One region of the Massilia sp. Dwa41.01b genome, then DNA from elsewhere that is predicted to be linked to it. Evidence: predicted binding sites of a transcription regulator. Region 1 holds the regulator's gene; the other holds the start of a gene.

The links. The regulator FliA, encoded in region 1, starts transcription of late flagellar genes. The targets are predictions, from matches to a motif close to CTAAAGTTTNNNNNNNNNNNGCCGNTA.
Positions count from the first base shown of each region.
Region 2: the regulator FliA is predicted to act here: its motif matches at 3,688-3,714, upstream of G4G28_RS07335 (flagellar protein FliT).

Region 1 is NZ_CP050454.1:4,181,403-4,192,308, forward strand. Features, by position in the region: gene G4G28_RS19270 (pitrilysin family protein) at 1-452, opposite strand, end outside; gene G4G28_RS19275 (M35 family metallo-endopeptidase) at 702-1,748, shown strand; gene G4G28_RS19280 (M35 family metallo-endopeptidase) at 2,078-3,184, shown strand; gene G4G28_RS19285 (hypothetical protein) at 3,304-3,795, opposite strand; gene motD (flagellar motor protein MotD) at 4,030-4,764, opposite strand; gene G4G28_RS19295 (flagellar motor protein) at 4,766-5,509, opposite strand; gene G4G28_RS19300 (RNA polymerase sigma factor FliA) at 5,491-6,219, opposite strand; gene G4G28_RS19305 (antiactivator of flagellar biosynthesis FleN protein) at 6,235-7,053, opposite strand; gene flhF (flagellar biosynthesis protein FlhF) at 7,046-8,467, opposite strand; gene flhA (flagellar biosynthesis protein FlhA) at 9,150-10,906, opposite strand, start outside.
Region 2 is NZ_CP050454.1:1,603,233-1,614,138, reverse strand. Features, by position in the region: gene G4G28_RS07350 (M13 family metallopeptidase) at 1-768, opposite strand, end outside; gene G4G28_RS07345 (hypothetical protein) at 788-946, opposite strand; gene G4G28_RS07340 (M1 family metallopeptidase) at 946-3,279, opposite strand; gene G4G28_RS07335 (flagellar protein FliT) at 3,765-4,046, shown strand; gene G4G28_RS07330 (hypothetical protein) at 4,643-5,134, opposite strand; gene G4G28_RS07325 (hypothetical protein) at 5,505-5,786, shown strand; gene fumC (class II fumarate hydratase) at 5,911-7,305, shown strand; gene G4G28_RS07315 (RNA-binding S4 domain-containing protein) at 7,364-7,576, shown strand; gene G4G28_RS07310 (DUF883 domain-containing protein) at 7,681-7,965, shown strand; gene G4G28_RS07305 (hypothetical protein) at 8,381-8,749, shown strand; gene G4G28_RS07300 (proprotein convertase P-domain-containing protein) at 8,664-10,025, shown strand; gene G4G28_RS25395 (hypothetical protein) at 10,012-10,239, opposite strand; partial or broken gene G4G28_RS25390 (DNA-binding domain-containing protein) at 10,552-10,906, opposite strand, start outside.

The DNA of each region.
Region 1 (10,906 bases):
GTGTTGATGAACCAGCCGAGCTTGTCGGCCTCGGCCCAGATCATTTTTTCCAGGGCATCCTTGGGCACCGTCTGCAGGTAGTTGGTACGGTCCTGCGAGGTCGAACCATTCGCACCCGAGCCGCCGATGCGGGCGGTCATCTTGTCGAGGCCGCCTTTGCCGAGGTTTTCCGATTCCAGGAACAGCAGGTGTTCGAACAGGTGGGCAAAGCCGGTGCGACCAGCCTTTTCCCGGCTCGATCCCACGTGGGCCGTCAGGTTGACGGCGACGACCGGATCGGAACGGTCGATGTGGAAAATCACCTCCATGCCGTTGGCCAGCGTGAACTTCTGGTACTCCACCTTGAGGGCGGCCCGGGTGGCGGCCTTGTTGGGCGTCGCGGCCTGGATGGGGGCAGCGATGGTCGATGCCAGGCATGCAGCCAGCACTACGGTTGGGGGAAACATCTTCATGCGAACAAGATCCTCAGGATGGAAGGGACGGTAGGGCACCGGAGCGTTCTGGATGGTATTGCAATTTCATGATTGCTACAACGACAAAGGGCGCTCCGGCGCCGTACGCGGCAGTGTTGCCAGCCGCTTGCATACGGCAGGCTCGACAGGGTGCAATGCATATCTTGCCCTACGAACCTTGCTGTAGCACAAATTCCTCTCTACACAAGCAGCGGAAAGTAGTCCTGGTATTCACCCACGGAGGAACCCATGCGCCCTATCCCACCCCTGTTAGCCGCCCTGCTGGCCACGTCCCTGTCCGCCCAGGCCTCGGGCGACATCGCCGTGACCATCACGCCCGAGCGTGCCACCCTTGGCAAGCGCGACGACGTGATGGTGACGGTCACCATGCACAACACCGGCAGCGCGCCCGAGCGCCTGCCCGCCTGGCGCACGCCGTTTGCGCGCATCGACAGTCCGCTGTTCGAGATGACGCGCGATGGCCTGCCGGTGCGCTACCTCGGCCGCCAGGTCAAGCGCGCCGCACCGGCCGAGGCCGATTTCCTGACCCTGATGCCTGGCGAGCGCCGCAGCGCGCGCGTCGAGCTGTCGGCCCTGTACGACATGGCGGCGACGGGCGCATATGCGGTGCGCTACCGCGGCGCCGCCAGCAGCGGGAGCGAATCCGCCACCTCGACGGCCACGGTCAGGACCGGCGCCATGCGTTCGAATACCGCGGCGATCTGGATCGAAGGCCGCCTGCCGCGCGGCGTCGCTTCCATGGCGGTCGATGCGCCCACGGGCAAGGGTTTGAGTTATGCGCAGTGCTCGAACGCCCAGCAGGAAACCATTGCCCAGGCCATGAGCGCCGGCACCGCGATGACAAACGACGCCCTGGCGTATTTCGGCAAGGCCGAGGTGCCGGGCAAGCGCTATGTCAACTGGTTCGGCGCGCTCGACGGCACGCGCCAGGCGCTGGTCGCCAAACACTTCACGGCCATCAAGGATGCGTTCGACACCAAGCCGGTGAAGGTCGACTGCGGTTGTGACGAGGATTATTTCGCCTACGTCTACCCGGCACGGCCCTACACGATCTATGTCTGCAAGGCCTTCTGGAGCGCGGCGCTGACCGGCACCGATTCGAAAGGCGGCACGCTGCTGCACGAGATGAGCCATTTCGATGCCGTCGCCGGCACCGATGACCATGTCTATGGCCAGTCGGGCGCGGCCGAGATGGCACGGACGGCACCGGAACGCGCCGTCAACAATGCCGACTCGCACGAGTACTTTGGCGAGAACAATCCGCCCTTGAATTAGTGCAAGAAATCTTCCAGCCTGAGCTGCCGGCACTATTGGCAGGTTCAGGCTACGGAAGCCAATAAGAGGATACTGTTCATGCTTTTTGGGTCGTCTAGACAAGGCGCTAGCACAAGTTTTGACATAAATACAGAGCGATTCGACAATAGTTCATTCTTGTTACTTTTCCGCCAATCGACCAAACAAAATATCTAAATTACATTGCTTCGTTTGAAAGAATTGCGCAGTATAGGCGTGAGTTTTCGTTACATTCCGATGAAATGCGACGGGAGCTTACACAATAATGCGGGTGGCGAGCAGCCACGACAATTTTTATACGGAGAAGACACATGAGCTGGAACAGCATCTTGAAGTCGGCAATCGGTATCGCAGCACTCGGCATGGCATGCGGCGCCCAGGCAGGTTCGAACGGCGTGAAAGTGACCGTCACCCCTGAGAAAAACGCGCTTGGCGCCAGCGACGACGTGGTCGTCAACGTCACCCTGACCAACACTTCCTCGACCCCGCAATACGTGCTGAAGGCGCGCACGCCTTTCGAAGGCCTGAGCGCGCCGCTGTTCGACGTCACGCGCGATGGCGCCGCCGTCCCGTACACCGGCGCCCTCGTCAAGCGCGCCAAGCCGACCGCGGCCGACTACTACCTGCTGAAACCAGGCGCGTCGCATACCGTGAAAGTGGAACTGTCTGCCCTGTACGACATGAGCGTCAGCGGCGACTACTCGATCCGCTATCGCACCGCTTCGCCGGATCTGTTCCTGACGAATAACGGCCGCCTCGGCGGTACCGTGCAAGCCGCCGGCTCGAACGCCGGCATCGGCGAGCTGCAGTCGGAAGCGGCTACCCTGTACGTCCAGGGCCGCCTGCCGCGCGGTTCGGAATCGCCCATCATGGAAGCGCTGAAACGCGATGGCGGCACGGTTTCCCCGGCTGGCGTGAGCTACGCTTCGTGCTCGTCGTCGCAGCAGAGCACGATCGCTTCGGCGATCACGGCTGCGAAGAACTACGCCAACGGCTCGGTCAGCTACATGACCCGCACCACGATGGGTCCGCGCTACACCAAGTGGTTCGGCACTGCCACGTCCTCGCGCGTGTCGACCGTGCGCTCGCATTACAACAACATCAAGAGCGCCTTCGATACCAAGAACGTGGTGGTCGATTGCAGCTGCCGCGACAGCTCGTACGCCTACGTGTACCCGACCCAGCCGTACCGCATCTACGTCTGCAACGCGTTCTGGTCGGCACCGATGACGGGCACCGACTCGAAGGGCGGCACCCTGGTGCATGAGATGAGCCACTTCAACGTTGTCGCCGGTACCGACGACCACGCCTATGGCCAGAGCGCGGCCGCCAGCCTGGCGATCAGCAATCCGACCCAGGCTGTCGACAACGCCGACTCGCACGAGTACTTCTCGGAAAACAACCCGGCGCTGAACTAAGCACTGGTTTCGGCATCATCGGGCTTGACCCGGCTGAAACGACAAGGTCCCGGCGAACCGGCAAGTCTGACTTGCGGTTCGGCGGGACCTTTTTTTCGGCCGTGGGACCGAGGCTTCGCTTATTGCCCGGTATGGACGAAGGAGACCGGCTTGGCCGGGAACTCCGTCAGCGCATCCAGGCGCTTCGGATCGACCAGCACGGGGCCGGCATAGCCGATGTTGTAGCTGTGACGCCCGCTCTGGAAGGCGTAGGTGCGGGTGATGTCGATGGTGTTCTTCAGGACCTTGCCCGGTGCCAGAGGCTCGTAGTCGGCGGCCGTGAGTGCCGCGCGCTTGACCATCTTGCCGGTATAGTCGATTGGCCGGTTGCCGAAGTCACGCACGTCGAAGCGGCGGCCCGTCAGTTCCTTTTCCAGCGCAATCTCGCGCGGAATCCAGACCGTGGCCTTGCCCTGGTTGGTGATCGTCAGGTTGACCAGCACCTTGCCGGGCGGGGTAGCGATATCGATACTGTGTTTCACGTCCACGGTCGGTTCTCCAGCCGTACTGGCACAGGCGGTAATAAAGCTGGCTGCCGCAACGGCGGCCAGCAGGAAGGGTCTGCGTTGCATGTTCGACTCCGTATGGTTGTGCTTAGCATTGTGCGGGCACGGGGCGCAAAAGCCAAGGGTGGCGGTGCTGCGGAATCCACGGATGATCGGTGGGTGGACCGCGTGGAGTCAGGACTCCACCCTACGAAAACCACCAACGTAGGGTGGAGGCGGCCGGCAAGGCTCCTGACTCCACGCGGTACAAAGCATGATATACAGAATATTTCACGAATGCGGCTTTCGTGAAATATTCGTTCACCCGCCCTCTTGCGGCGTGGCCGCCAGGATCGTCACCGCCACGCGCCGGTTGCGTGCCCTGCCCGCTTCATCCGTGTTCGGCGCCACCGGTAGGTTGGCGCCATGGCCGACGGCGGTCAGCCGCGACGGATCGATGCCGCCTTCGATGAACAGGCGCACCACGCTGCTGGCGCGCACGCTCGATAACTCCCAGTTCGACGGAAACGCGGAATTGGCGATCGGCCGGTCGTCGGTATGGCCTTCGACCTGGATCGCATGGGTGTCAAGCTGCAGCAGGCCCGCCACCGTGCCGAGGGTGGCACGCGCATCCTTGCCCAGCACCGCCTGCCCTTCGGCGAAGAGCACGCTGGCATTGATGTCGACCTTGACGCCGCGCGCGGTCTGCGTCACGCGCACCTTGCCGTCTTTCACCAGCGGCGCAAGCGAGGCATTCAACTGGCGCGCGAGCGTGTTCAGGCGCTCCTGCTCGCGGCGCATGGCCTCCAGCCGCTTGCGTGCGATCAGCTGCGTCAGGGGCAGCTGTTCGATGGTGCTGCTGGCCTGCGGCGTCGTCGGCTTGCCGCCGAAGGCATCGCCAAGCGCGTCCGACAGCACCCGGTATTTTCCGACGTTGACCACGGAAATCGCGTACATCACGACAAAGAAGGCGAACAGCAGCGTGATGAAGTCGGCGTACGAAATCAGCCAGCGGTCGTGGTTTTCCGCCTCTTCCTCGACGCGTTTGCGCGCCATGTCAGTGCGTCACCAGGAGGCTGGCCATGCGTTCCTCGACCACGCGCGCATGGTTGCCGCTGGCCAGGTCGTGGAAGACTTCCAGCAGGATGTCGTACTGGGCGACGCGGTCCGCCACCAGGGCTTTCAATTTGTTGGCCACCGGCAGGAAGAACAGGTTCGCAAGGCCCACGCCATACACCGTCGAGACGAAAGCGACCGCGATGCCGGAACCCAGGCGCGAGGGGTCGGACAGGTTTTCCATCACGTGGATGAGGCCCAGCACGGCGCCCAGGATGCCGATGGTCGGCGCGTAGCCGGCAGCGGATTCCCAGATGCGCGCGGCGCGGCGTTCGGCCGCCTCGAAGGCGCTGACCTCGGTCTCGAGCAGGCCGCGCAGCTTGTCCGGGTGGACGCCGTCGACGACCAGGCGCAGGCCCTTCTGGATGAAGGGCTCCTTGCCGCCCATGTACTGCTCGAGCGCGAGCAGGCCGTCGCGCCGTGCCGTGTGGCTCCACAGCGCGATCTCGCGCGAGAGCGGCTGGCGCTTGTCCTTCGGCGGGAAGAAGACCCAGCGCAGCATCTGCATGCCGCGGCGGAAAGTACGCGCCTCGGACTGCAGGAGCACCGCCCCGAACGTACCGACGACGACGATGGCGAAGGCTGCCGGTTGAATGAGCGAGGCGAAGCGGCCGCCGTCGAGCGTGTGCCCGACAACAAGGCCGATAATCGCCAGCGCCAGGCCGATCAGGCTGGCGAAGTCCACAGCTTTTCCTTGAGCGAGGCACGCAGGCGCGCCACGGCTTGCGTGTGGAGCTGCGACACGCGCGATTCCGACACGCCAAGGACGGCGCCGATTTCCTTCAGGTTCAGCTCTTCCTCGTAGTACAGGCCCATGAGGATTTTCTCGCGCGGCGGCAAGCCGTCGATGGCGCCGATCACGGCCTGGCGGAAGTCGGTGTCGAGCAGCGCGCGCAGCGGGTCGTCGTCGTCGACCGCATACCGGTCGAGGAAGGAATCGTTGCCATCCTCGTCGTGGAAGTCCTCGTAATAGACCAGCTGGTGGCCGCCGCCTTCGAACAGCATTTCCTGGTAATCGGCCAGGGACACGTCGAGCGATTTGGCGACTTCGGTCTCGGAGGGCGCGCGGCCCAGCTTCTGCTGCAGTGCGGTCATGGCGGATTCCACTTTCTTCATGGTCTGACGGGTACTGCGCGGCATCCAGTCGTTGCTGCGCAACTCGTCGACCATGGCGCCGCGGATGCGCAGCACTGCATAGGTTTCGAATTGGGCGCCGTGGTTGTCTTCGTAGCGGTTGATGGCGTCGAGCAGGCCCATCATGCCGGCCTGGATCAGGTCGTCCACCTCCACCGATGGCGGCAATTTCGCCTTCATCTGGTGCGCGAGGCGCTTGACCAGCGGGGCGTGCTCGGTGAGCAGGTGGTTCTTGTCCGCTTTCCCTTTGACGGTATACATGCTTGTGCTTTTTTCTTAAGAACCGAAGTGCGCGCCGCGGGTCTGACGCACACCGCTGAAACGCCCGGCGAGTTGGCGGAAAGCCACCGAGGCACCGGCCAGCGGAAACGCATCGACCACGGCACGGCCGAGACGCGCGGCGCGGTGCAGGTATTCGTCTGCCGGGACCGAGCCCATGGAACTCAACGTTACTGCAAGGTAACGACTTGCCGCTGACGCCATATTATCGTAAACAACACGGGCCTCCGCCTCCGTTGCCCCGGTGACAAGGATGCCGAAACGGCGGCGTCCCAGCTCCTGCGCCAGGCGCTTGATCAGGCCATAGGCGTTGGTGATCGAGGTGGCGTTGGTGGAGACCTGGATCACGATTTCCGAGTCCGCCAGCGCCGGCAAGGCCAGGCTGCCATCGCGGTTCAGTTCGCCATCGACGATGACGATGCCGCCCTGGCGCTTGACCAGCACATCGAAGGCCTTGGCCAGGCGGCGCGCCTCGACCGCATCCTGCGGCAGGCGGCCGTCGCGGGCCAGCAGCGCCAGCGCGAAGCCTTGCGGCGCATGCTGCACCACCTGGTCGAGCGCGCATTCCTGGCGTGCCACCTGCATCAGGTCGGCATGGCGTTCCATCTCCAGGCGATAGGCGACGCTGTGGTTGCGCAGGCAGGCGTCGACGATCAGCACGTCGTTGCCGGATTGAAACAGCGAGGCGCCCAGGTTCACCAGCATGGCGCTCTTGTCGTCGCCCGGGGTGGCGGACAGGAAGGTCACGACGCGCGGCTGGGCGCCGGCCAGCATCCGGCGCAGGCCCTCGGCCTGGTCAAAGTCGAAACTAGACAAAACGCACCTCGCGCAGGCTGTCGTCGGCTTTGCCGGCACGGGCCATCATCAGCGGCAGGTCGGCGTCCTCGAACTGGGATGCGGCATCGCGGCGGCCGCGGAAGGCGCGGTCGACCAGCATGGCGCGGTCGGCCAGGTGCAGGTCTTCCGGCACGCGCTGGCCGTTCGAGATGTAGTGCAGGTTCAGCTTCTGGCGGATCATCACGTCGAGCACGTTGCCGATCGAGGCGGCTTCGTCGAGCTTGGTCATGATGCAGCCGTGCAGGCCGCTGCCCTGGTAGGCGCGCACGACTTCGGCCAGGGTTTCGTTGGTGGCCGTCGCGTTCAGGCACAGCAGGCGTTTCACGTCCGCGCCGGCGCCGTTCAGCATGGCCACCTGTTCCGTCACCATCTGGTCGCGCTGCGACATGCCGATGGTGTCGATGAGCACGGTGTGCTTGTTCTTCAGTTCTTTCAGGGCGATGCGCAGGTCGGCTTCGTCCTTCACCGAGTGCACCATCACGCCCAGGATCTTGCCATAGATGCGCAGCTGCTCGTGGCCGCCGATACGGTAGGCATCGGTGGTGATCAGGGCCAGCTTTTCCGCACCGTGGCGCATGACGCAGCGCGCGGCCAGTTTCGCGGTGGTGGTGGTCTTGCCGACGCCGGTCGGGCCGACCAGGGCGAACACGCCGCCCTTTTCCAGCAGGCTGTCTTCGTCGGCCATGGTGGTCAGGTTACGCGCCAGCACAGTCTTGATCCAGCGCATGGCTTCGGCCGCGTCCTTGTTGGCAGGCATCTTGTCGATCAGGTAGCGCGACAGCGAGGCCGAGAAACCGGCGCCCAGCATTTCGCGGAGCACGGCCGCCTTGTGCGGTTCGCGCTGCTGGGTACCGCCCCAGGACAGTTCGGCCAGCTGGGTTTCCATCATGCCGCGCATGGCGCGCAGTTCGCTCATCATGCCGCTCATCTCTTGCGCAGCCGATTCCTGGGCCTGGGCAATCGCGGCCTGCATCATCTGCGTCATCGCGCTCATATCAAAAGCGGGTGCAGCGGCCGGGGCTGGCGCAGGAGCGGCGGCGCGGCGCGGCGCGGCGAAGGCGGCTTCGAATTCCGGCTCCATCGCCGGTGCGCGGCGGGTGGCGTAGACGTGTTCGGGGGCCGGCGCTGCGGGCGCGGCGCTGCGGCGGTTCACAAAAGCCGGCTCGGCGTCGTCGAAGGGATTCAGGTGGTCCAGGCGCGGTGCCGGCTGGGCCATCGGCGAACCGGCGGCTGGCGCGGCCAGCGAGGCGACGTCGTCGTTGTCGAGTGCGAGGATTTCGACGACGCCATCGACCGGACGGTTCGAGAGGATGACGGCATCGGGCCCGAGCGCATCGCGCACCTTGCGCAAGGCTTCACGGGAGGTTGCCGCTGTAAATTTCTTCACATTCATCTTATTCTCCGAACTGCTTGATCTATTCATGCCGGGACGGAAGTCTCCGGTCTATGGCTAGATTATTGACGATGCTGTGAAGCAACCATCAGCGGAAAAGGATGGGGAAAGTGGGTTAATTCGAATTTGATGGTGGAGTGGTATGGCTTGCGGTCGCGTTACCGCGTGGGCTCGGGGCGCCCACCCTACGGATGCGCTACGGGGTGGAGCTTGCGAACCCGGGTATCTCCTGCTGTAACCGCGTGGGAACAGGGTGCCTCGGCCGCCCCGCCCACCCTACGGATGCGCTACGGAATGGAGCTTGCGAACCCAGGTATCTCCTGCTGTAACCGCGTGGGCACAGGGTGCCTCGGCGGCCCCGTCCACCCTACGGATGCGCTACGGGGTGGAGCTTGCGAACTCGGGTATCTCCTGCTGTAACCGCGTGGGCACAGGGTGCCTCGGCGGCCCCGCCCCTACGGATGCGCTACGGGGTGGAGCTTGCGAACTCGGGTACTTCCCGTAGGGTGGGCACCTGTGCCCACGCGGACGGTGCGGTCCGATAACGGCGCGCCGACGGGCTCGGCAAACCTTGCAAACCACCGGCGGTCAACGCTCCTGCGCACACCGGGTTTCTCGACCGTTCGTTGAACGCGTAGGGTCATCCAAGCCTGGGGCTTGGTGACGACCCGCCTACCCTACCTTATTGCACGCCCACCAGGCTGGTCACCCGAATCGTCTTGCTCTCCGGGATCTCCGAATGCGACAAGACCTTCAGCTGCGGCAGCGCGCGGCGCAGGAAACGCGACAGCAGCACGCGCAGCGGAGCCGGGACCAGCAGCACCGGGGTGTGGCCCATGGCTTCCTGCTGCTGCGCGGCGTTGTGCGCCTGCTGGGCGATGGTGTCGGCAAGGCCGGGCTCGATGCCGGTACCGTCGCCGCCGGCGCCAAGCGCCTGCATCAGCAAACGCTCGAGGCGGTTGTCCAGGGTCATCACGCTCAGTTCGTTGGTGCCCGGGAACAGCTGCTGCACGATCGCCCGGCCCAGCGCCACGCGCACCAGCGCCGTCAAATCGGTCGGATCCTGCACGCCGGCGTGTTCCGACAGCGTCTCGATGATGGTGCGCATGTCGCGGATGTGCACGCCTTCCAGCAGCAGGTTCTGCAGCACTTTCTGCAAGGTCGCCAGCGACACGACTTTCGGCACCAGGTCTTCGACCAGCTTCGGCGTTTCCTTTCCGAGGTGATCCAGCAGTGCCTGGACTTCCAGGCGGCCCAGCAGTTCGGACGCATGGGTCGTGATCAGGTGGTTCAGGTGGGTTGCCACCACGGTGCCGGCGTCGACCACGGTATAGCCCAGGTTCTGCGCTTCGTCGCGCAGGCCGGCGTCGATCCACACGGCCGGCAGGCCAAAGGCCGGGTCGGTCGTTGCCTGGCCCGGCAGCGTGCCGCTGGCCATGCCGGGGTTGATTGCCAGGAACTGCCCGTTCAGCGCTTCGCCGGTGCCCACTTCCACGCCCTTGAGGGTGATGCGGTAGCTCGACGGCTTCAATTCCAGGTTGTCGCGGATGTGCACTGGCGGCGCCAGGAAGCCGACTTCCTGGGCGAACTTCTTGCGGATGCCCTTGATACGCTTGAGCAGCTCGCCGCCCTGCCCCTTGTCGACCAGCGGGATCAGGCGGTAGCCCACTTCCAGGCCAAGCGTATCGACCGGCATGATGTCCTGCCAGGTCGCCTCTTCCGTCTCGGCGGACGCGGCTTGCTGGGCGCCGGCCGCGGCGTCGCTGGCGGCCGCTTCGGCTTCGCGCTGCGGCGCATTCCTGGCACGCTTGGCCAGCAGGTAGCCGGAGCCGCCCAGGGTGCCGCCCAGCAGCAGGAAGACGAGGTTCGGCATGCCGGGGATCAGGCCCATGCCGGCGATGATCGCGCCCGTGATGTACAGCACTTCGGGCTTGGCGAACAGTTGGCCGACCATCTGGCCGCCGATGTCCTGGTCGTTGGCCACGCGCGACACCACCATACCGGCAGCGATCGAGATGATCAGCGAAGGGATCTGCGCCACCAGGCCATCACCGATGGCCAGCAGCGTATAGGTCTTGGCGGCTTCGCCGACGGCCATGTCGTGCTGGACCACGCCGACGATCAGGCCGCCGATGACATTGATCAGGGTAACCATGATGCCGGCAACGGCGTCACCCTTGACGTATTTCGAGGCACCGTCCATGGCGCCATAGAATTCGGCTTCCTGGCCGACTTCCGAACGGCGCTTGCGCGCTTCCGGTTCGGTGATCATGCCGGCGTTCAGGTCGGCATCGATCGCCATCTGTTTACCAGGCATCGCGTCCAGGGCGAAACGTGCGCCGACCTCGGCGATACGGCCCGCACCCTTGGTGACGACGGTGAAGTTGATGATGGTCAAAATGACGAACACGACGATACCGACCGTGTAGTTGCCGCCGA
Region 2 (10,906 bases), 2.6 Mb from region 1:
CGCCAGCTCGAGTTCGAACACGCGCGCGGCGCGTTCCTCGGGCTTGTCGAAGCCGGCCAGCTTCATCATCGCGGCGATGTGTTGCTGGTACCTGGTGCGCAGCTCGGCCATGCGCGCATTGTTCTCGAGGTAGTAGGCGCGGTCGGGCAGGCCCAGGCCGCCCTGCAGCAGGTAAGGCAGGTTGCGCGACGGGTCGGTCAGGCCGCCGGCCACCCACAGGCCGAACAGGTTTTCGGTGTAGAAGTCGGTGGCGTTGAGCGGATCGACGTCGGCCCGTACCGAGGCGCCGAGCGCGCGCACCAGCGCCGCCTTGTCCTTGATCGCTGCGATCCCCTTGAGCATCGGCTGGATCGGCGCCAGGCCGCGCTTTTCGATGCCGGCTTCGTCCATGTAGGCGGCGTAGAAGTCGGCCACCTTGCGCGCCTCGCCGCTTGTCGCCTTGGCCGCGCCCAGCTCCTCGATCAGTTTGGCGATGCGGGTGTTGGTCTCTTCGGCGAGCGCGCCCATGGCGCTCCAGGAGCCGCGGTCGGCCGGGATCTCGGTCCTGGCCAGCCAGTCCCCGTTGGCATAGGCGAAGAAGTCGTCGCCAGGCAGCACGGTCATGTTCGCCGGCTTGTCGCCCTGTTTTTCAGCCTGCTTTTCAAGCTGTTTTTCAGGGGCTTTGGCCGTGCTTGCCGTGGACTGCGCGGCGGCCAGCATCGGTGCCAGCGTGGCGGCGCACAGCGCCAGGACGAGGGCGCGCTTCATGGGTGTCGGGCTTGTCTTCATGTCTTCCTCTTCTCGCTATTTAATGTGATTGCGGTGAGTGTGGTGGCGTCTGCAGGGCGGCGCGCAGCTGGGGCAGCAGGCGCGCCTTCTGGGCCGCGCGCACGCGGATGCCGTTGCCGACCCGCTGGGCTTCGACCAGCGCGTCCGGGCCAAAATGCTTGCCAACATATTGTTCCATCATATCCGCATGGCGCGCATCGTTCGATGCCGCGACCACGCCCGCCAGCGCGCGGTTGCGCCCGACCGCATCGGTGCTCTGCAACAGCGCGTCGCGGTTGGCGGTGGCGAAGCGCCAGGCCAGGTCCGGTGCTGGCGTCCTACCCCGGCGACGATCATCGATGCCAGGTTCGCCGGCACCTGGGGCGAGAGCGCCATGCGCAGCGTGGCCTCGGCCAGTTGCGGGTCGAGCGCGCCCGTCATGGCGCGTCCCGCGCGGTGGCGCTCTTCATCGGTCCCGGCCGCGGCGACACGCTCGCCCAGCGCCTTGTAGGTGGCGGCGTCGGCATAGCGGCCGACGGTACCGAACACGAAGTCGAGCATTTCCGGGCTGACCGAGGCCGGGTCGCGCTGATAACTGGCAAAGCGCGCGCGCGCTTCGTTGATCGCGCGCTCGTCGCCGGCCAGCGCCAGTACGCTCGCCAGTTGCGCGCGCAACTGGCGCTCTTCCAACGATTCGCCAGGCTTGTCTTCCCAGCCGAGTCTGGCGAATTTCGGACGCACGAAGTCGATGATGAAGCGCCGCACCAGGGCCTGCTCCGGCTCGCCGCGCGCCAGGTTATCGAGCGTGCCGAGGTTGACCAGGATCGAATCCCAGACAGCCAGGCGCGGCTCGTCGCCGTATTTCGCCACCAGCGCCGTGTAGGCATCGAGCGGCATGCGCCCGGCCGCAACCAGGCTCCAGGTATCGGTGAGCAGCTTCAGGCGGGTGGTGTCGGGCAGGCGCGCCGCATCGCGTGCCAGGGCGTCGAAGCTGGCGCGGTCGTACTGGATGCGGAAGAAGCCGACGCTCTGCGGATCGACCACCAGCGTACCTTCGCACGTACCCTGGGTGATGGTGCTGCTGCGGTTCGCCAGCAGGGTGTACCAGGCGCGCCCGTTGATGGTGCCGACCTGCAGCGGCACGTTCCACAGCCTTTCCTCGCGCGCAGGTTCGTCCACGCGGAACTGTTCCTGCGTCAGCGTGACCTGGCGCTTTCCGTCCTCGCAGCGCTGGCTCACCGAAATCAATGGGTAGCCGGGCTGGGTGGTCCAGTCGGCGGCGAGCTTCGACACCGGCTTGCCGGAGGTCTGTTCGATCGCCGCCCACAGGTCGGCCGTGGTGGTATTCGAGTACTGGTGCTTCGCCATGTAGGCGCGGATGCCCTTGCGGAAGGCGTCTTCGCCGACCCAGCTTTCGAGCATGCGCAGGAAGCCCTGGCCCTTGACGTAGGTAATGGCGTCGAAGGCGCCGGCAGCCTGCTCCTCGTTGTCGATGCGGGTCTGGATCGGGTGGGTGGTCTTGCGCGCGTCCAGGTTCAGGACGCTCTCGCGTTCGACGATGCCGTCCAGGTAGGGGCGCCACTCGGGATGGAAGTGGGCCGTTGCCTTGGCCGCCATCCAGGAGGCAAAGCCTTCGTTGAGCCAGAGGTTGTCCCACCAGGCCATCGTGACCAGGTTGCCGAACCACTGGTGCGCGACTTCATGGGCGTTGACCTCGAAAGTGAGTTTCTTGACCTGCTCCGGGCTCCTGTCCGGGTCGTACAGCAGGGTCGACTCGTTATAGACGATGCCGCCCCAGTTTTCCATCGCGCCATTGAAGCCGCCGGGGATGGCAATCTGGTCCAGCTTGGCGAGCGGGTAAGGCACGCCAAAATAATTGTTGTAGTAGCGCAGCAGGTCGCGCGTGCTGTTCAATGCAAAAGCGGTGGAACCGCGCTTGCCTTCGGTGGTGACGACGCCGATCTCGACGCCGTCCTGGCGCGTGGTGACGCGTTCCATCTCGCCCGCCACCAGCACCACCAGGTAGCTCGGCATCTTCGGGGTGGGCGCGAAGCTGATGCGCTGCAGGCCGCCGGCGAGCTTTTGCTGTTTTTCGATTGGCGTGTTCGAGTAGGCCTTGAAGCTGGCGGGCACGTCGACGGTCAGCTTGAAGCGCGCGCGGAAGGCCGGCTCGTCCCAGGTGGGCAGCATGCGCCGCGCGTCGGATGGCTCCATCGTGGTCGCCACCAGCTTCTTGTCGCTCGCTCCCGCCTTGTAGCGCACCTGGAACAGTCCCCTGCCCTCGCGGTTGATCTGGCCGCTGAAACGCAAGGCCAGGCGGTAGCGTCCCGGCGCCAGCGGCGCATCGAGGTCGAAGCGCAGGGTTTCGTGTTCGGCGTCGAGGATGGGCGTGAGCGCGCGCTCGGCCATGCCGCGTTTGGCGAGGGTCGCGCGCTCGATCGCCAGGTTGGCGGCATTCAGGACGATGCTGCGCGTGGGACGCAGCACCTCGATCTCGACGGTCTGTTCGCCGCGGAAGGTGTCGGCGGCCATGTCCGGCACCAGGTGGGCGTCGTACAGCAGTGGAATGACGTCCTTCGGCAGCTTGCCTGGGGTGGACTCGAAGGAAAACGGCGCTTCCGCCTGCGCGCTGCCGGCCGCCAGGCCAGCGCGATGGCCGCGACGCAGGCCCGGTTCGTGGCCAGGCTCGAAGCTTGGTGGTCTCTCATCTTGTGCTCTCTCTTAGTATGTCGGCGCCGCGTCCGGCGCAGCAACCCAGCACGCACTCTACGTCAAGGCTGCACCTGCCAGGGGCTTGATGCGACAGGCCGCAGAATCGGGCGCTGGACTGCATAAACCCGGCAATATGCGGCATGGACAGGCGATTGCTCGTGCTGCCGCTGCCGGCTGCCCCGGCACGCCGCGCGTCGGAAAATATTTTGATTTTTTTTCAGGAACACCCTAAAGTTCCCGACAGCCCTGCCGTAAAAGGAGGACAACCGGTCATCCGACCGGAATAACATTGTCGCGGTGCTAACATGACCCCCAACGAAGTCCTCTCCATGTATGAAAACATCGCCGGCCTGACCGGGAAGATGGCGACGGCGGCGCAAACGGGGGACTGGAACAGCTTCGACCAGCTGCAGGGCGAATGTGCTGCACAGGCGAGCGTCGCGGCGACGGGCGTCCCGGCGCTGGACGGCGCCAAGCGCCTGAGCAAGATTGCCCTCCTCAAGCAGATCATGGCCAACGACCGCGCCATCCGCGACGTGACCGAACCCTGGATGGGACAGCTGGACCAGGCGATGCGTCCGCACTAAAGAGCGCCTGACAAAACCTCCAGTCCAGCGTTGCATCGTCTTGCCGTACGCTCGACCTGTCTTCGACGCCGCGCCTTGTCCTGAAGGTTTTGTATGGCGCACCAAGCCGGCATCGGCCGACATCGAAGCGCCTGCGGGCGCTTTTTTGTTTTCCGCGCCGGACGAACAGCGGCCTCGTCCCGGCGGCCGGTTCATGCGAGCGTGGACGAACTCGCGTCCGGACAGGCGCCGCCCTCTCCGCACGGGTCCGATTTCTACACGCACAAAAACTTCAAGCAAACAAATCGCGAGGCAAACAAAAAGGCGCCTCAGGGGCGCCTTCTTGCCGCGGCCCGGAACCCGGACCACTGAATTCGGAGAGCGAACACCAGGTAATCCCGGTGGTCGCCTCTTTGCCGGTTGCATCCGGCGTCAGCTGCCGCTGTTGGCAGTCAGACCGCTTCCGGAGCCAGGCGTCTTGCGACGAAAGACCGGTTCCCGCGCCACGCTATCGGTGGTGGCTGCGCCGGACCCTGGGGCCGTTTTTTTGTGGTTTTGTTAACCAGCGAATTCAGTATAGCGCAAAATTCGCAGTTGTGTAGACGATTCGTGCGCGGCTATTCGACCGCCTCCGCGGCCGGTTGCGCAGCGCTTTCCGGCGCCGTTTGCGCAGCGTCCTGCGCCGGGTTATGTCGCCTCAAGGCCATCAAGCGCGCTTTCACAGTCGCCACGAAATTGCGCTTGCCGGAGCCCGCGCCAGAGACGCCGGCCCCCTTTTCCGGACTGTCAGCTTCCTGTTGCTGCGCCATCTTGCCGCTCGCGGCACGGCGGCGGCGCACCAGCATGGCCACCAGGCCGCCCAGTGCCAGCAGCGCGGCTACCGCGCCCGCGATCGGCAGCCAGGACGTCTCCGCTTCCGGTGGCGGGGCCTTTTTCGGTTTGGCGTGGATGCGGGGCGCGGCCTGCGGGGCGGCCGGTTTGGATGGAGCATGCGCCTCGGGGCCTTGTACGTCCGCATCCGGGACCGCCGTGGCATCCTTTGCCGGCGCCGACGCCGACGCGTGGCCGGCCAGCAGCTGCAGCTTGTCCATCCTGTCTTCGAGGCGCACAAGCTCGTGTCGCAGGGCGGCGTTCTTTTCGCCGAGTGCGACGCAGGCATTGACGTGCTCGGCGGCGGGTGCCGCTGCGCAGGTTGCGGGTTTGGCCGCAAGCGCGGGGGACGCAGCGGGGTTTGCCGGTGCCGGCGCGTGCCTTTTCGGCGCGCGTTCGGCATGGGACCGGCGGTGCCTTGCGCGCGGCAGGCGCAGGCCCCGCCGGAGCGGCCGCTGCCGCGTGCGTAGCAGCAGGTACGACGGCGGCGACCGGCGCGGCTGGCGCGGGTGCTGGCACCGGAACCGGATTCGGATCGGGCGTCAGCCACAAGGTCACCAGGCGCACCTGTCTTTCCTTGCCGTCGGCCAGGTCGAGGTAGAGGTGCAGATGCCGGCCTTCCACCGGCTTGAGCGAAGTCAGATGCAGGAACTGCCGGCCATCGCGGCGCATCACAGACATGTTCAGGCTGCCCAGCACCGCCGGCATGGCGATGTTCGCGCCGCGGTACACATTCGGGTCAGCCAGGCGCACCTGGACCGGGTTGGCGGCGTCGTCGATCATCGTCAGTTCGACGTCGGCGACGAGCGGCTGGCCGATATGGGACCCGACTTTCGCCTCGCCCAGTTCGGCCGCATGCGCGCCGGCGGCCGGGAAAACGGAGGCTGCTAGCAAGCTCGACAGCAGTAGGGAAAGACGGGTCGCCATGGGATCGGGTGAATTTGTAGCCTAAGCGTAATTAACGGGTGTTCGGATACACTCTTTAGCTCCAGCTTCGAAATAACAGGACGAGTCCATGGAAAACCGGATAGAAAAAGACAGCTTCGGCCCGATCGAGGTACCGGCCAGCCACCTGTGGGGTGCGCAAACCCAGCGTTCCCTGCATCACTTCCACATTTCGACCGAAAAGATGGCGCCGGAACTGGTTGCCGCACTGGCCCAGGTCAAGCGCGCCGCGGCCGCCGTCAACCGCTCGCTCGGCAAGCTCCCGCGCGACAAGGCCGACGCCATCATTGCCGCCGCCGACGAGGTGCTGGACGGCCGCCATCCCGATGAATTCCCGCTCGCGGTCTGGCAGACCGGCTCCGGCACCCAGAGCAACATGAACATGAACGAGGTGCTGGCCAACCGCGGCTCCGAGCTGCTGAACGGCGAGCGGGGCGAGGCACGCCTGCTGCATCCGAACGACCATGTCAACATGGGGCAGTCCTCGAACGACATCTTCCCTACCGCCATGCACGTGGCGGCGGCGATCGCGGTGACGAAGGAAGTGTTGCCGGCGCTGGCCCGGCTGCGCGGCACCTTGCTCGTCAAGTCGCGCGACTTCGCCGACATCGTCAAGATCGGCCGCACCCACCTGCAGGACGCAACGCCGCTGACGCTGGGCCAGGAATTTTCCGGCTACGTCGCCCAGCTGGAATTTGCGGAAAGCGCGATCAAGTCCACCCTGCCCGGCCTGCTGGCGCTGGCCGCCGGCGGCACCGCGGTCGGCACCGGCCTGAACGCGCATCCGGAATTCGCCGCGCGCATCGCCGCCGAGCTTGGCTCGCGCACCGGCCTGGCGTTCAAGAGCGCGCCGAACAAGTTTGCCGCGCTGGCCGGCCACGACGCCCTGGTGAGCAGCCATGGCGCCTTCAAGACCCTGGCCGCGGCCCTGATGAAAATCGCCAACGACATCCGCTGGATGGCCTCCGGCCCGCGCTCGGGCCTGGGCGAAATCACCATCCCCGAGAACGAACCGGGCAGTTCCATCATGCCGGGCAAGGTCAATCCGACCCAGTGCGAAGCGATGACGATGCTGTGCTGCCAGGTGTTCGGCAACGACGTCGCGCTGACGATCGGCGCTTCCCAGGGCAACTTCGAGCTGAACGTGTTCAAGCCGATGATCGCCCACAACTTCCTGCAAAGCGCGCGCCTGCTGGCCGATGGCATGCGCTCCTTCGACGAGCACTGCGCGCAGGGCATCGAGCCGAACCGCGCGCGCATCGGCGAATTGATGGAACGCTCGCTGATGCTGGTGACCGCGCTGGCACCGCACATCGGGTATGATCGCGCCGCGCAAATCGCCAAGCACGCCCAGCACACCGGCATCACGCTGCGCGAGGCGGCGCTGCAATCGGGCCATGTCAACGAAGAGCAGTTCAAGCAGTGGATCGTTCCGATCGACATGACGCGGCCGGATCCGGAATGAGGGTTGGGGGCGCAAACCGAACCCAACTGTGCGCCCTACAATTTTTCCAGAGGATAGTATGCAAAAGACAACTTTCGAACTGACATCCGAGTTCGTCGAACTCAACCAGCTGTTGAAACTGGTGGGCTTGTGCGACAGCGGCGGCGCCGGCAAGAACATGGTGGCCAGCGGCGCGGTGTCGGTCGACGGCAAGCAGGAGCTGCGCAAGACCGCGAAAATCCGCACGGGCCAGACCGTGACCGTGGGCGACGTACGTATCTCGGTGCAGTAGGCGGACTGCCGGCCTCTACGGCGCACCTTTGCGCGCAGACAAACGCGACCGGTAGTCCTTGTTTTAATTTTAAGACGTGATCAACCGGCTTTAAGGTGAGAGCGATGAACACTCCGGACGAAAACCCGCAAACGCAGGAAAGGCTGATCGGCGATCTGCGCCTTGTCATTGAAAACGCGGAAGAGCTGCTGAAAAACACCGATCAATACACCAGCGTCCTGTACCAGAACGCGCGCGCCAAGCTGGCCATGGCGCTCAACGCGGCCAACGAAGAGCTCGAACGCTTCGAGGACGCCCAGCTGTGTCGCATGATGGAAGCGACCCGGCTGGCCAACGAGCGCTACGCCGACCTGACCGGCGAAGCACGGATCCTGCGCGCCTTCCATTGAGTCCATCGCGGCGCCCTCCGGCGCCGCGCTCCGCGTTGCACGAGTCCACCTCCTGTTGCGCTGTTTCATTGTCGTTCGCCCTGCTGTTCCCTCCTGATTCCTCATCCGCCCTCCGGCGCCGTACGCGGGCTTTGTCGTGCCCGCCTCGTTCGGTCCTTCCCATCGTCGGTTGTCCTTGCATCTGCCTTGCCGTGGCGGGGGAAGCGCGTGCCCGGACCAGCCGGTGCGCCGCTGCCGACGAACCGCTCCGCGCCCTCGACGGGGCATGCTCATCCGGGATTGCGCTTCTGGCGTGATCGCGCAACTGCTGTCGCGAAGAAGCAAGACCGAGGCGTTTCCGACGTTCTACTCTTATCACTTAACAATTTTTTAATTGTTAAGTAAAAGATAAAACCACAACGACGGAGACCCAGCAATGATCAAACGCCTTCCCCTCGCCCTCGCACTCCCACTGCTGCTGGCGAGCGCAGCCGGTCACGCGGCAGAACCCCTGTTCCTTGAAAACGGCGCCACGCGCAGCGTCACCGGCCAGGCCGCGGCCGCCAACTCGCCCTTCGGCAAGGACAACAAGGTAGGCCGTGCGCGCCTTGGCCTGCACGTCAACCCGGCCGCGCTGGGCGCGGCCGAATTGAGCATGCCGCTGCCGGACGGGCGCCAGTTCACCGCACGCCGCGCCCAGCGCTACGACGCGCGGCGGCGTGGCCGTCTGGGTGGGCAAGCACAATGCCGCGGCACCCGGCACGCCCGAAGCGGCAGCGGAAGAAACCATCCTGGTCGTGCATGAAGGCCGGGTAACGGGCAGTATCCGCCACGAAGGCAAGCTGTATCGCATCCGCAGCGCCGCCGATGGCAGCCATGCGGTGGCCGAGATCGACAGCGCCGCCTTCCCGCGCGACCACGAAGAAAGCGAATATCGCCGGGAGCTGGAGCGCCAGTCCCCGGAGCGCCAGCCGCTGGAACGCCAGCCGCTGGAACGCCAGCCGCTGGAGCGCCAGCTACCGGCCACCACGCTGCCCGGCACGACGGTGACGCCGGCCCTGGCCGGGACGCCGGTCATCCGCGTGCTGGTGAACTACACGCCGGCCGCGAAGAATCGCATTGGCGACATCGTTGGCGAGATCAACCTGGCGGTGGCTGAGACCAACCAGGGCTACGTCAACGCGGGCGTGAATGCACGCGTGGAGCTGGCGCATGTGGCGCCGGTAAGTTACAGCGAGAGCGGCAGCAACAGCACCGATCGTAGCCGCTATGCCGACGTCGACGACCGCGTGATGGACGAAATCCATGCCCAGCGCACTACCTACGCGGCCGATGTGGGCGTGCTCCTGACCGACGGGAACAGCGGCTGCGGCAACGGCACCATCCACGCGTCCAGCACCTCGGCCTTCGTGGCGGTGACCGCCGATTGCGCGGTCGGCAACTACTCGTTTGGCCACGAGCTGGGCCACCTGTTCGGGGCGCGCCACAATCCGGAGGAAGACAGCAGCACGACGCCATATGCGTATGGCCACGGCTACCTGTCGCCGAGTCGCAACTGGCGCACCATCATGGCCTATGACTGCCCGAACGGCTGCCCGCGCATCAACTGGTGGTCCAACCCCAGCAAGACGCGCAACGGCGTGGCGATGGGGACCAGCACCCGTTCGAACAACGCGCGCGTACTCAATGAGCGTGCCGCCACACTCGCAGGCTTCCGGGCCGCGCCGGTGTCTGCAAGCGTCACAGTCAGCAATACGGGCGATTACACGATCCCCGACAACAACACGACCGGCGTGGCCAGCCCGGTAAGCGTCAATACGGCAGGCAGCGCGGGTGCGGTGACGGTCGATGTGCGCATCATCCATCCCTACATCGGCGACCTGGTGATGGACCTGATTGCGCCGGACGGCACGGTGTACAACCTGCACAACCGCAGCGGCAGCGGGACCGACAACATCATCCGCAGCTATTCCTTGTCGCTCGGCTCGAAGGCGCGCCTGGGTACCTGGCGCCTGCGGGTCAGCGACCGCGGGGCACAGGACACCGGCCACATTGAAAGCTGGACCTTCAAGTCGGAGTAAGGTCGCTGCGCAGGAAGACGCCCAGCGCCAGCCACTCGCGCAAGCGTGCGCCCAGGTCGAAAGCCTCGTCCAGTGCGAACGCCGCGTCGAGCGCATCACCCAGGGTGGCACCGGCGGCCAGCGCCGCCAGTGCCCCATGTGCCGCCGCATCGATATCGGTCACGCTGGGGTGCCAGCGCGGGCGCGTCACCAGGACGTAGCCCGGCGTGGCCATTTGCTGCGGAAACGGCGGACCGCCCTCCCCATGCGCTCGCCACAGTGTCCCGACCGCCCAGGGGCTGGAAACGAGGGCGCAGGCCGGATGCAGCGGGAAGCGGCCTGCCTCCAGTGCTGCCGGGTCGGTGGCGGCGAGATCGACGGCGTGCAATACCGGCGCCTCGGGGGCACTGGCGCAGCGGTGCAGCGTCCATTCCAGGCGCGCCATATCCGCCATGTAGGGATAGGCGGCCAGCGGCGCATAGGCTTCAATGAATCGAGCCAGCTGCGCGCCGAAAGCGGCCAGGTCGCCCTCCTGCGACGGGTGCGCGCGGCCATAGGCATGCGCCATAGCCGTGAAGAATGCCGTCCCCACCAGTTCGCGCAGGACCGGATAGCTTGCTGCGAGCGCGCGCTCCCAGCTGGCGTGCAGGTTGCCGCGGTAGACGGCGATGCGCCGCCCAAGTTCGACGGGATTGGCACCAAGCAAGGCCTGCGCCAGTTCGGTTTCGCGCCCGGCGTCGAACAGGGCCGCCCAAAGCTGGCCTGCAGGCCGGCATGAGCGCGCAGTGCAGGCCCGGGCACATACGGCGCGGGTGTCTCTTCGCCTGCCCGCGGCGCCGGCACCAGGAAGGCAGCGCCGATCGCCTCCGCCTTGCCGGCTTCCGCCAGCAGCACTTCCAGCG